DNA from 2 places in the Blautia sp. HA8986 genome. Region 1 is predicted to be linked to the other one. Evidence: predicted binding sites of a transcription regulator. Region 1 holds the regulator's gene; the other holds the start of a gene.
What was found. The regulator Rex, encoded in region 1, represses fermentation and respiration genes when NADH is low (regulators of the CRP and FNR family bind a similar motif). The targets are predictions, from matches to a motif close to ATTGTTAANTANTTAACAAT.

Region 1 (6,103 bases):
ATCACAAGATTCGGAATCTTTGCAATTTCTTCGATCCTGACGGCATTCTCCGGAATATCCGCGTAGCCGATCCTGGTCATTCCGGTATCCAGAGCCAAATGAATATGTACATCTTTTCCAATGCGCGCTCCTGCCCTGGCATACTCCACTGCAGTATTCAAATCGGAAATGGTGATCCGGATATCATTGGCAGCAAGCTCCTCATAATATTCCTCAAAAACAATGCCCAGAATCAGGATCGGTTTGGTAATTCCGGCATGCCGAAGCTCCAGTGCTTCCTCTGCTGTAGCTGTGGCAAATCCCCAGATATAATCATAATCATGGATCAGTTTTGCGATAGCTCTTGCTCCATGTCCGTAGCCATCCGCTTTGATCACCGCAATAATCCTGGTTCCTTCTTTTACATTCCTGTGCATTTCTTCAAAGTTATGGGCAATGGCATCCAGAGATACCAGAGCCTTGACTCTCTCGTATTTTTTCATAATTTTGACTCCTCTTCACCTATCGCTAAAGCCTGTGGCAGAGCTTCAATGATATCCCCTGCCAGCATACTGCGCTTTCCCTTTTCAGCGGCTGCAAGATCGCCGCAAAGTCCGTGAAGATAAACACCTAACGCGGCCTTTAAAACCATTGGAGGCTGTTCCTCCGTTTTCAGATACATACATAACACACCTGCCAGAATACCAGAAAGCACATCTCCGCTTCCAGCAGTTGCCATACCGGAATTGCCTGAAATATTCAGATAAATATCTCCGCTGCCATCTGTAACTACTGTGCATGCATCTTTCTGGACACATACGCAGCCAGCTTCTCCTGCATAACCTGCAGCTGTTCCGGCAATGTTTTCCTGGATCTCCCGGATGCTTTTGCCACAAAGACGGCTCATTTCTCCAATGTGAGGTGTCAGGATCACATTTTCTCCCAGGAATTCCCTCCACTGCGGATGCATGGCCAATAGGTTCAGTCCATCTGCATCCAGGACAAGCGGCTTTTTCTCCCGGGCAGCAGCCGTAAGAAACCACTGTTCTCTCTCACGGCTGGCCCCCGAGGTTCCAAGCCCCGGTCCGATTACGATCACATCACACCAGGAAAGAAGCTGTTCATTGGATTCCTCGTCAAACCGGGTGCATACCATGGCCTCCGGCAAAAGGATCTGCAGCGGTATCCGGTTCTCTTCCACTGTCTGGATCTTCACCATTCCCGCTCCGGCCCGGAGTGCTGCACTGGCGCTTAAATAAGCAGCCCCGCACATCCCCTCACTTCCGGCAATAAAAAGGATTTTCCCAAAAGTTCCCTTGTTCCCGCCGGGATCACGCTCCGGAAACAGCTTAAGATCTTTTCTCTCCAGACAGCGTGCAGATGCCTTTACAGCTTCCTGCTCATAGATCCCGATATCCGCTATGACGATCTTTCCTGCATACAGTCTTCCCGGGTAAAAACAAAGTCCTCTTTTTACATAGGCAAATGTAACAGTAAGATCGGCACTGAAGGCAATTCCCATTTCCAGGCCAGTATCTCCGTTCACTCCTGACGGGATGTCAACAGCGATCTTCTTTGCCCGCGCACTGTTCATCTCATGGATGATCTTCGCATAATGTCCCTCGATCGGACGCGCAAGGCCCACACCGAACACGGCATCTACTATAGTAGTATATTCGCTCCAGTCCGGGTTATTCACTTCCGGCACATGATAACCTGTTGCAATCTTGTACTGCAGTGTCGTCTCCCTGGTCATTTTTTCCTTGTTTCCGACCATATAAAATTCTGCCCGGATTCCCTTTAGATAAAACAGTCTGGCAATGGCGATCCCGTCACCGCCATTATTTCCGTTTCCGCAGACTACCAGGATCTTTTCATTCTTTTCCAGGTATTTCTCTGTTTCCTCTACTACTTTTAATGCTGCCCGCTCCATCAGAACTTCCGATGCCACACCGATCTTATGGATCGTGGCACTGTCCAGGTTCTTCATTTCCCCGCAGGTAACAAGTTTCTTCATTCTGGCCCCTCCCCTCTCACATAGAGAAAGCTGCCGTTTCCGGCAGCCTCATACTCCACTTCTGTTATTCCACATGCTCCTGCCTGTATTTGCTCAGATTGTACGACAGTGTCATCAGGCTCTCGGAAAGATGTACGTTCTCAACAATAACATCATCCGGTGTCTCAAGATCAAGATGTGCAAAATTCCAGATTGCCTTGATCCCGTTCTCTACCAGAATATCTGCCATTTCCTTAGCTTTATTCTTAGGAAGGGTGAGAATGGCAATCTCTACGTTGTTTTCTCTAAGGAAAAACGGAAGCTCACTGAGCATCTGGATCTCAAGTCCGCGAACCGCAATGCCCTCAAGCACCGGATTTACGTCAAAGATCCCTACCAGCTTAAATCCACGTTTTTCAAAATCTACATAGTTGGCAAGTGCCTGTCCCAGATTACCAGCACCCAGGATGATCATCGGGTGAACGGTATCCAACCCCAGGATCTTACCAATCTCCGTATAAAGATAATGTACATTATAGCCATAACCCTGCTGACCAAAACCGCCGAAATTATTAAGATCCTGACGGATCTGGGAAGCTGTGGTATGCATCTTCTTGCTTAACTCATTGGAAGAAATTCGTTCTACATTGTCTTCCATCAGCTCTCCTAAGTAGCGGTAATAGCGTGGCAGACGCTTAATCACCGCTTTCGAGATTTGTTTTGTCTCCACGATAGTTTCCCTCCTTGTCCTACACTAGGTTAATTATACCGAATTGACATTTTCCTGTCAATCAAACTTGTGAGTTATGTACAAATTTCTTCATATTTTTTTAAAAAATTGATTTTTTCTTTGAAATCCCGGCAGTTTCCGTTATAATAGGTGGAGGATTTTCCCTGTCTTTTAAAGGCAGAGGCAGGATCTTTTGTACAGGAGGACAGTTTTTATGATTTTATCATGTCAAAATATATGCAAGGCTTTTGGCGAAAATGTTATCTTAAATAACGCATCTTTCCATATCGAGGAACGGGAAAAAGCGGCTCTCATTGGATGTAACGGTGCAGGCAAGACTACGCTTCTTCGGATCATCATGCAGGAGATTTCCGCAGATTCCGGAACTGTAGTTCTATCCAAGGACAAAAATATCGGCTATCTCGCTCAGTATCAGGATATTCACGGCCACCACACCATTTATGAGGAGCTTCTTACCACCAAGCAGCACATCGTTGATATGGAACGTCGCATCCGCAATCTGGAGCAGGAAATGAATAATGTTACAGGCGATGACCTGAATCACCTGATGGAAACTTACACCCGCCTTACTCATCAGTTTGAGTTGGAAAACGGCTATGCTTACAAGAGTGAGCTCACCGGTGTCCTGAAAGGTCTTGGTTTCACAGAGGAAGATTACGACAAGCAGATTGAGAAGCTTTCCGGAGGCCAGAAAACACGTGTGGCACTTGGAAAGATGCTTCTCTCCAAACCGGACATCCTGCTTCTGGATGAGCCTACCAACCATCTGGATATGGAGAGCATTTCCTGGCTGGAGACTTATCTTCTTAACTATCCGGGAGCTGTATTTATTGTATCTCATGACCGTTACTTTCTTGATAAAGTTGTCACCAAGGTCGTAGAGATCGAAGCTGGTGAGACCCGAGTTTTCAGTGGCAACTACTCTGCCTATGCGCTTAAGAAAGCACAGCTTCGCGATGCCCTGTATAAGGCATATCTGAACCAGCAGAGAGATATCAGACATCAGGAAGCAGTTATTGCCAAGCTGAAATCTTTTAACCGCGAAAAATCCATCAAACGTGCAGAGAGCCGCGAGAAGATGCTGGATCGTGTACAGCGCATTGAAAAACCGCTGGAAATCCAGGATCGGATGCGCATCTCCCTAGAACCACGTGTTTTAAGCGGAAATGATGTTCTTCATGTAGAGGATCTTTCCAAAGCATTTCCCGGACAGACGCTGTTTTCCGATATTTCCTTTGACATCAAACGAGGAGAACGTGTGGCACTGATCGGAAACAACGGAACAGGCAAAACTACCATGCTGAAGATCATAAATGGTCTTCTGGAAGCAGATGCCGGTAAATTTTCCCTTGGTTCCAAGGTGCAGATCGGATATTACGATCAGGAACATCATGTTCTGCATATGGATAAGACGATCTTCCAGGAGATCTCTGATACTTACCCGACGCTTACAGAGACTGAGATCCGCAACATGCTGGCAGCCTTCCTTTTTACAGGGGATGACGTATTTAAAGAAATCTCCGCTCTTTCCGGTGGTGAGCGCGGTCGTGTCTCCCTTGCCAAGCTGATGCTCTCAGAAGCCAACTTCCTGATCCTGGATGAGCCTACCAACCACCTGGATATTGCCTCCAAGGAGATTCTGGAAGAAGCACTTGTAAGCTATACCGGTACTGTGCTGTATGTATCCCACGACCGTTACTTTATCAATCAGACAGCAACCAGGATCATGGAACTGACCAATCAGGCTGTTGTAAATTATATCGGTGATTACGACTATTATCTTGAGAAAAAAGAAGAGCTGACCAGTGCCTACGCTCCTGACATCAATACCCCGGAAGCTCCGCAGGAAGAAAAAGCAGTCTCCGAGAACAAGCTTTCCTGGCAGCAGATGAAGGAGAAACAGTCAAGGAAACGAAAACGGGAAGCTGAACTGAAAAAAGTAGAAGCCCGCATTGAAGAGCTGGAAACAAGAGATAAAGAAATTGATGATACCATGGTTCTCCCGGATATATGTACCAACGTGGCAGAATGTACGAAGCTCAGCCGCGAAAAAGCAGCCATCGCAGAAGAACTGGAAGAGCTTTATGAGAAATGGGAAGAGCTGGCCTAATGGTCAGCTCTTTTTCTCTCCTGCAAGTTCCTTAAGAAGGATCTCCTCAAACTGTGGTGCACAGGCAAGGATATCACCATTCGTCAGATAAACCGGTTCTTCGCCTTTCCAGGTCCTGACCACGCCTCCTGCTTCTCTGACAATAATGGTTCCTGCAGAATAATCCCAGGGTTTCAGGTCACGCTCAAGATAACCATGCTCTCTTCCGCATGCCACATAGCACATATCAAGCTCTGCGGAACCTGTCCGGCGGAAATCCCCGCATTTCATAAAGATATTATAGAAAATCGGAAACAGATTCTTTGCTTCGGATTTCGTATATGGCGTGGAACCGTAGGAAATCACAGCATCCCCGAAATGCTCTGTGGAAGAAGCATGAATAGCATTACCGTTAAGATATGCTCCCTCACCTTTCGCTGCATGAAACAGCTCATCTGTAAACGGATTAAACACAGCTCCGAAAACGATCTCTCCTTTTTCGTAAAGTCCAAGTGCAACAGCACTCATACGGAAATCCAGGATCAGATTGGCCGTTCCGTCAATAGGATCCAGGATCCAGTAAGTTCCCTCTTCGGAAAGTCCCGTATTCTCCTTCTCCTCTGCGATCAGGGCAATATCCGGAAAAGCTTTTCCCAGTTCTTCCTTCAGGAAATTCTGTACAGCCAGATCCACATTCGTCACATAGTTGGCCGCACCTTTCACCATAACTTCCTCATTTTTCATCTCTTTTAAGATCAGATTCTTCGTCTGTCTTACAAGAAAGAGCACCTGTTTCTGTTCTTCTGCTGAAATCATTATATTTCCTCCCATAAACAATACTCTGTTCCATGATCAAAAAATCAGCTGCAATATTCTCTATCGGACCAGCCTGCCAAGATGCAGTTCAAAACATACTCCGTCATTACGGTCAGTACCCTCTTTCACTGCATCCCTGATAGATGCCGAAATAAAGTCCACTGCCATATCCGCACAGGCCTCCATAGAGTATCCCTTTACCAGGCCTGCACTGAGTATCGATGCAAAAATATCTCCAGTACCTGAATAGCTGCCTCCGGCTTTCTCCGCGAAAACCCAGGAACATTTCCCGTTCTCCAGAACAAGATTTCCCATCTTTACAGTTTCTCCCTCTTCCTGCTGATCCACACCTGTGATCACAACTGCAGAAAGTGAAAATTCTTCTGCAAGTTTTCGCCCGGTTTCTTCGATCCGCTCCAGCCGTTCCTGTCCGGTGATGGTCTGAAATTCTTTCCAGACTGTTTTCATTTTC
Region 2 (6,103 bases), 520 kb from region 1:
GGGAGCACAGATGGAAACATTCTACGGTCTTTCAGGAATCGGAGATCTGATTGTTACCTGTGCGAGTGTACACAGCCGCAACCGAAAAGCAGGTTATCTCATTGGACAGGGAAAGACAATGGAACAGGCCATGGACGAAGTTCAGATGGTTGTGGAAGGTGTTTACTCTGCAAGAGCTGCAAGAGAGCTTTCTGAGAAATATGAGGTAGAAATGCCGATTATTACAGAAGTGAATAAAGTGCTTTTTGAAGGGAAACCGGCATCGGAAGCAGTTATGGATCTGATGCTGCGTGATAAAAAAGTCGAAACACCAATGCTTCCGTGGGAATAAAGATCTGAAATCCGGAAGCGTTTGGAGTATAACTATAGAAGTATAATTATAAAGGATATCTGTATGGATCGAATATATACTGTCCCGGATGAAAGGTCAGATTTCAAAATCTGATTTTGGGGACGCATATAGCAGACCAGCCGGATATCCTTTTTTATATTTAATGTCTTATATTATATCATGTTTGTCAAAACTGAATGTCTCGGAGATCTTCCGGGACATGAGATACATGCAGATTTTCATTCAGTGTATCAATGATAGCCATATCTTCCTCTTCAATATTAAAATCAAAAATATCACTATTGCTCCGGATGCGTTCCGGATTTATAGATTTCGGAATCACGGAGATTCCCTTCTGGACAGCCCAGCGAAGTCCGATCTGTGCAGGAGTTCTTGCATATTTCGTTCCAAGGACACACATCACATCATTGTCAAAATAAGCACCTCTTGCCAGGGGAGAGTAAGCCTGTACCTGGATACCAAAAGCCCTGCAGTATTCAATCAGTTCAGAAGGAAAACACAGAGGATGGCATTCGATCTGATTAACAGCAGGAATGATACCGGAAACTTTACGTAGCTCTTCCAGATGGCGGATGTCGAAATTGCTGACACCAATGCTTAAGGCACGGCCGGATTCCAGGATATTTTCAAGTTCCTTCCAGGTGCTTAAGTAGCAGCCGGGAACAGGCCAGTGGATCAGATAGAGATCAACATAGCTGAGTTTGAGACGATCAAGACTTCGTGAAAAAGCTCCCTGGACATCTCCCAGCCGCTGGGCAGTGTTCCAGATTTTGCTGGTGATAAAAAGATCTTTGCGGGGGACACCGCATTTCGCAATGGCACGTCCTACACTTTCTTCGTTCTTATACACAGAAGCAGTGTCGATCATGCGGTAGCCTGAGGAGATCGCAGAGGTAACGGCAGCTTCAGCCTGTACGTCATCGGGCAACTTATATACACCAAGCCCCAGAAGGGGCATTTCTCTGTCGTTGTTCAGAAAAACAGTTTCTTTCAAAATAATTCCTCCTATTGTTTGTTCTGTTTCCCAAGTTTTTGCTATTATAGCACAAAAATATGAAAGAATCACATCAAATATATTACAAAAGTGATAAAGCTTGAATGCAGAAGCAGAGCGTCAGAAGACAATAGCTGCTGGTTTGGAAAAACTAACTTCGTTAAAATAGAAACAATCGGGTTAATTAGCTGTCAAAGTTTTTGAAAAAACAAGAAATAAGGGACTGAAAATTGGCTATTTTTTATAATAAATTCCTTGATAATGAAAGGAAAAAGATGTATAATGAATTTAATTGATAAATTCTTGTCATGAACGTGTCCGTCATACGGATACAGGAAAGGGGTATATATGCATTTAATCAAAGATGAGAATGGCAATCTTGTACAGCATGGCCATGCTGACAGCCACGAACATACACATGAGCATACTCATGAAGATGGTATGACTCACAGCCATACACACAGTCATGCGGAAGGAGAGGGACATTGCCATACACACGGTGATGGACATTGCGGATCCTGTGAGTCCGGTGACTGTAAGAATGAGACAGTAGCACTTCTTACCTATATGCTGCAGCATAATGAGCATCATGCAGCAGAGCTTGACCAGATGGCTGATAATCTTAAGAAGCTCAATATGGATGCAGCTGCCAGGACAATCAAGGAGGCAGTATCTGACTTTCAGAAAGGTAATATGAGACTGGGTCTTGCCCTTACACTTGTTAAGGAAGAACTGAAATAAATCTGACAGAGTGATTTTGACAGCATAGCGGAAGACAGAAACCGCTAATTGGAGGAATTGAATATGTGTCTTGCAACTGTATATAAAGATGAAGATAATTCGGTGATTTTTAAAAATGTGAGCCGGATCGATGTAGATGGAAATAAGCTGATTCTTCGTGACATCATGGGAGATGAGCGCGTGGTAGAAGGCAGTATCCTTATGGTGGATCTTGCAAATAGTATCGTTAAACTACAGTGTGACTGATTTTTGCATCGGATGACTGAAATGTGAACTGAGACAATGATAAAAATCATTTCTATAATAAAAGGTTAAGACGTGGAGGAACGATCAATGAAATTATCAGATGCAATGAGAGAAAAAATGTTGCTTTCCTTTGAGCTTTTTCCACCAAAAACAGAAAAAGGCATGACAAATCTGCCGGGAACCATCGAGCATCTCATGAAGTACAAGCCAGAGTATATTTCCTGTACATACGGTGCAGGCGGAGGAAATGTCGGAGCCAACAGAGAAGTATGCCAGATGATCAGAAATGCAGGAACAATTCCTGTAACACACTTCACAGTAATCAAGAATACAAAAGAAGGAATTAAAAAACAGCTTCAGCAGTATCTGGCTGAAGATGTTGACCATATGCTTGCGCTTCGCGGTGATATTCCGCTTGGCGAGACAACAACATGCGGCGATTTTAATTATGCGACAGACCTTGTTAAATTTGTGCGTGATGAGTTCGGCGATAAGTTTGAGATCGCAGTAGCCGGTTCACCGGAAGGACACATCGCATGCCGCAGTCTGGATGCAGATATCGCTGTTTTAAGACAGAAACAGGATAACGGAGCTGACTACATTATGACTCAGCTCTGCTGGGATATGGAGCAGTTTAAATACTGGCTGGACGCGATTCGTGAAGCTGGTGTTACAATGCCTGTGGATGTTGGAGTTATGCCGATTCTTGATCAGGCTGCCACCATCAATATGGCTCTTTCACGTAACGGTTGTGTAATGGACAGTGAGCTTTGCAGACTTATTTCCAGAAACTGGCTGTTCCCGAATCCGTTCAACGCAAAAGATGCTGACGGAAAACCGTTTGATATGTTCTATGAGGACAAGCTTAAACGTTTTAAAGAAGAAGGAATTGAATATACTATCAGACAGATTGATGAATATCGTGCACTTGGTGTTGACGGAATCCATCTTTATGCATTAAACAAGTGGAAGGATGTATCCGAGATCATTGACAGATCCGGACTTCGGACACTTATCTAATTATCAACAGAATAAATAAGAATTCCGGCACGATGCGGAGGTGTCAGAACAGTATCAGGCACCTCCCTTATGCGCCGGCATAACAGATATTAAATCAGGAGGTGCCCGTTTTATGGCACATGTTATTGCAGTCGCAGGAAAAGGCGGCGTTGGAAAAACTACATTATGCGGAATGCTGATCCAGTATCTCTGCGAAAAGAAAAAAGGACCTGTACTGGCGGTAGATGCAGATGCCAATTCAAATTTGAACGAGGTTCTTGGCGTAGAAGTAGATACAACTCTTGGCGATGTACGTGAGGAGATTGCACATGCTGAGATGACAGAGAAAAGCCCGATTCCAAAAGGAATGTCCAAGGCAGATTATGCAGAGGTACGTTTCGAGGATGCTCTTGCTGAGGAAGATGATTACGATCTTCTTGTGATGGGAAGAACACAGGGAAAAGGATGCTATTGCTTTGTAAACGGTCTGCTTCAGGCACAGCTTGCCAAATACCAGAAGAATTATCCATATATTGTTGTGGACAATGAAGCAGGAATGGAACATATCAGCAGAGGAATCCTTCCAAGTATGGAGACAGCGATCCTTGTAAGTGACTGTTCCAGAAGAGGAGTACAGGCAGTCGGAAGAATAGCAGAGCTTATTAAGGAATGTGATATGAAGCCTTCCAGAGTGGGTCTTATTATCAATCGCGCACCAAAAGCAGAACTGAATTCCGGAATTCTTGAGGAGATCCGGAATCAGGGACTCGATCTGATCGGTGTGGTACCACAGGATGAAGCAGTTTATGAATATGACTGCGATGGTAAACCAACCGTTACTCTTCCTGAGGACAATCCGATGAGAAAAGCAGCTTTTGAAATTTTTGATAAATTAGGTTTATAATTAATATAAACCTTTTTTTAAAAAAGAGAATAACCCATGGGTGGGGATGGGTTCCTGCCCAGGGGCTTATTATAAAAAAAGAAAAAATAAATAGATGTGCTATTAAAGGAGGTCTATAATGAGTGAATTCAAATTAACTACAGTGGAGGAATTTGAAGCCGCTACAGCCCGTCTTCTTGAGACAGGTGCAAAGGTAGGAGCAGATGCATGGCAGATCCGTGCAAAGAACCAGACTCCGCACTGTAAATTCGGTGAGCAGGGTATCTGCTGCCGTATCTGTGCAATGGGACCGTGCCGTATTACACCGAAGGCTCCAAGAGGAGTCTGCGGATGTGATGCTCATGGTATCGTAGGAAGAAACTTCCTTAAATTTACAGCTGGTGGTGCAGCTACTCACTCCGATCATGGTCGTGAGATCTGTCATACACTGTACTGCGCAAAAGAGGGCGGAAATTATCAGGTAAAAGATCCTGAGAAACTTCTTCGCATTGCTAAAGAGTGGGGCGTAGAAACAGAAGGCAAGGATATCTATGATCTGGCTCATGAGATGGCAGAGATCGGTCTTATGGAATATGGTAAACCGTTCGGATATCAGAGATTCCTTGACAGAATGCCAGCAGGACAGAAAGAAAAACTGATCGAGAACGAAATCGCACCACGTGCTATTGACCGTGAGGTTGCAAGTTCTCTGCATATGTCTCATATGGGATGTTCTTCTCTTCCGGAAGCACTTGTAAAACAGTCTCTTCGTTGCGGCATGGCTGATGGATGGGGCGGTTCCATGATGGGAACAGAGTTCTCTGATGTATTATTCGGAACCCCGAAGCCGCTTGACACAGAGGCTAACCTTGGAGTAATGGTTGAAGAGAACGTAAACATTGTTGTGCACGGACATGATCCGAGTCTTTCTGAGATGATCTGTGAGTATGCAGACAGCAAAGAAATGATCGATTATGCAAAATCCGTAGGAGCAAAAGGAATTACAGTTTCCGGTGTATGCTGTACTTCTAATGAGGTAGCTATGCGTCGTGGTGTTCCGATGGCTGGTAACTTCCTGCAGCAGGAGAACGTAGTACTGACAGGTGCCTGCGAGGCGATCGTAGTTGACGTTCAGTGTATCTTCCCTGCATTAGGACCTCTGAGCAAATGCTTCCATACCAAATTTGTTACAACTTCTCCGATCGCTCAGATGCCGGATTCTGAATTTATCAGATTCAACGCTGAGACAGCCGGAGAAAATGCTAAAGCAATCGTTAAGATGGCTATCGATAACTTCAAGAACAGAAAACCTGAGCTTGTACATATCCCACAGCTGAAACAGAAAGCTACTGTTGGTTACTCAGTAGAAGCGATCGTTAAAGTTCTTGATGGTGTTACAAACTCTCAGGTTGACGTAACAGGAACAACCAAACCATTACTTGAGTGCATCACTTCCGGTGTTATCCGTGGTGCTGTCGCTATGGTTGGATGTAACAATCCTAAGATCCGTCCTGACTATGCACATATCGAACTGATGAAGAAGTGTATCGCAAATGATATCATTATCATTGCTTCCGGATGTTCAGCACAGGCAGCTGCAAAAGCTGGTCTGATGGACAAATCTGCAAGAGATCTCTGTGGTGCAGGTCTGAAACGTGTCTGTGAGCTGGCTGACATCCCGCCGGTACTTCATATGGGATCCTGTGTAGATATCTCCCGTATGATGATTCTGGCTGCTGAACTTGCAAAAGATTCAGGACTTCAGATCAATCAGCTTCCGGTAGTAGGATGTGCTCCTGAGTGGATGTCTGAAAAAGCTGTATCCATCGGTAACTACGTAGTTGGTACCGGTATTGATACATTCCTTGGTGTTGATCCATATGTTTCC

Region 2: the regulator Rex is predicted to act here: its motif matches at 1,638-1,657, upstream of AC04Q4_RS01900 (DUF8180 domain-containing protein).

The regions. Positions count from the first base shown of each region.
Region 1 is NZ_JBWLUQ010000001.1:951,444-957,546, forward strand. It holds gene alr (alanine racemase) at 1-482, opposite strand, end outside; gene AC04Q4_RS04365 (NAD(P)H-hydrate dehydratase) at 479-1,996, opposite strand; gene AC04Q4_RS04370 (redox-sensing transcriptional repressor Rex) at 2,061-2,705, opposite strand; gene abc-f (ribosomal protection-like ABC-F family protein) at 2,920-4,836, shown strand; gene AC04Q4_RS04380 (inositol monophosphatase family protein) at 4,840-5,631, opposite strand; gene AC04Q4_RS04385 (pyridoxamine kinase) at 5,692-6,103, opposite strand, start outside.
Region 2 is NZ_JBWLUQ010000001.1:436,086-442,188, forward strand. It holds partial or broken gene AC04Q4_RS01890 (NAD(P)H-dependent glycerol-3-phosphate dehydrogenase) at 1-331, shown strand, start outside; gene AC04Q4_RS01895 (aldo/keto reductase) at 519-1,346, opposite strand; gene AC04Q4_RS01900 (DUF8180 domain-containing protein) at 1,695-2,087, shown strand; gene AC04Q4_RS01905 (CooT family nickel-binding protein) at 2,151-2,333, shown strand; gene AC04Q4_RS01910 (methylenetetrahydrofolate reductase) at 2,421-3,353, shown strand; gene AC04Q4_RS01915 (ATP-binding protein) at 3,466-4,236, shown strand; gene cooS (anaerobic carbon-monoxide dehydrogenase catalytic subunit) at 4,355-6,103, shown strand, end outside.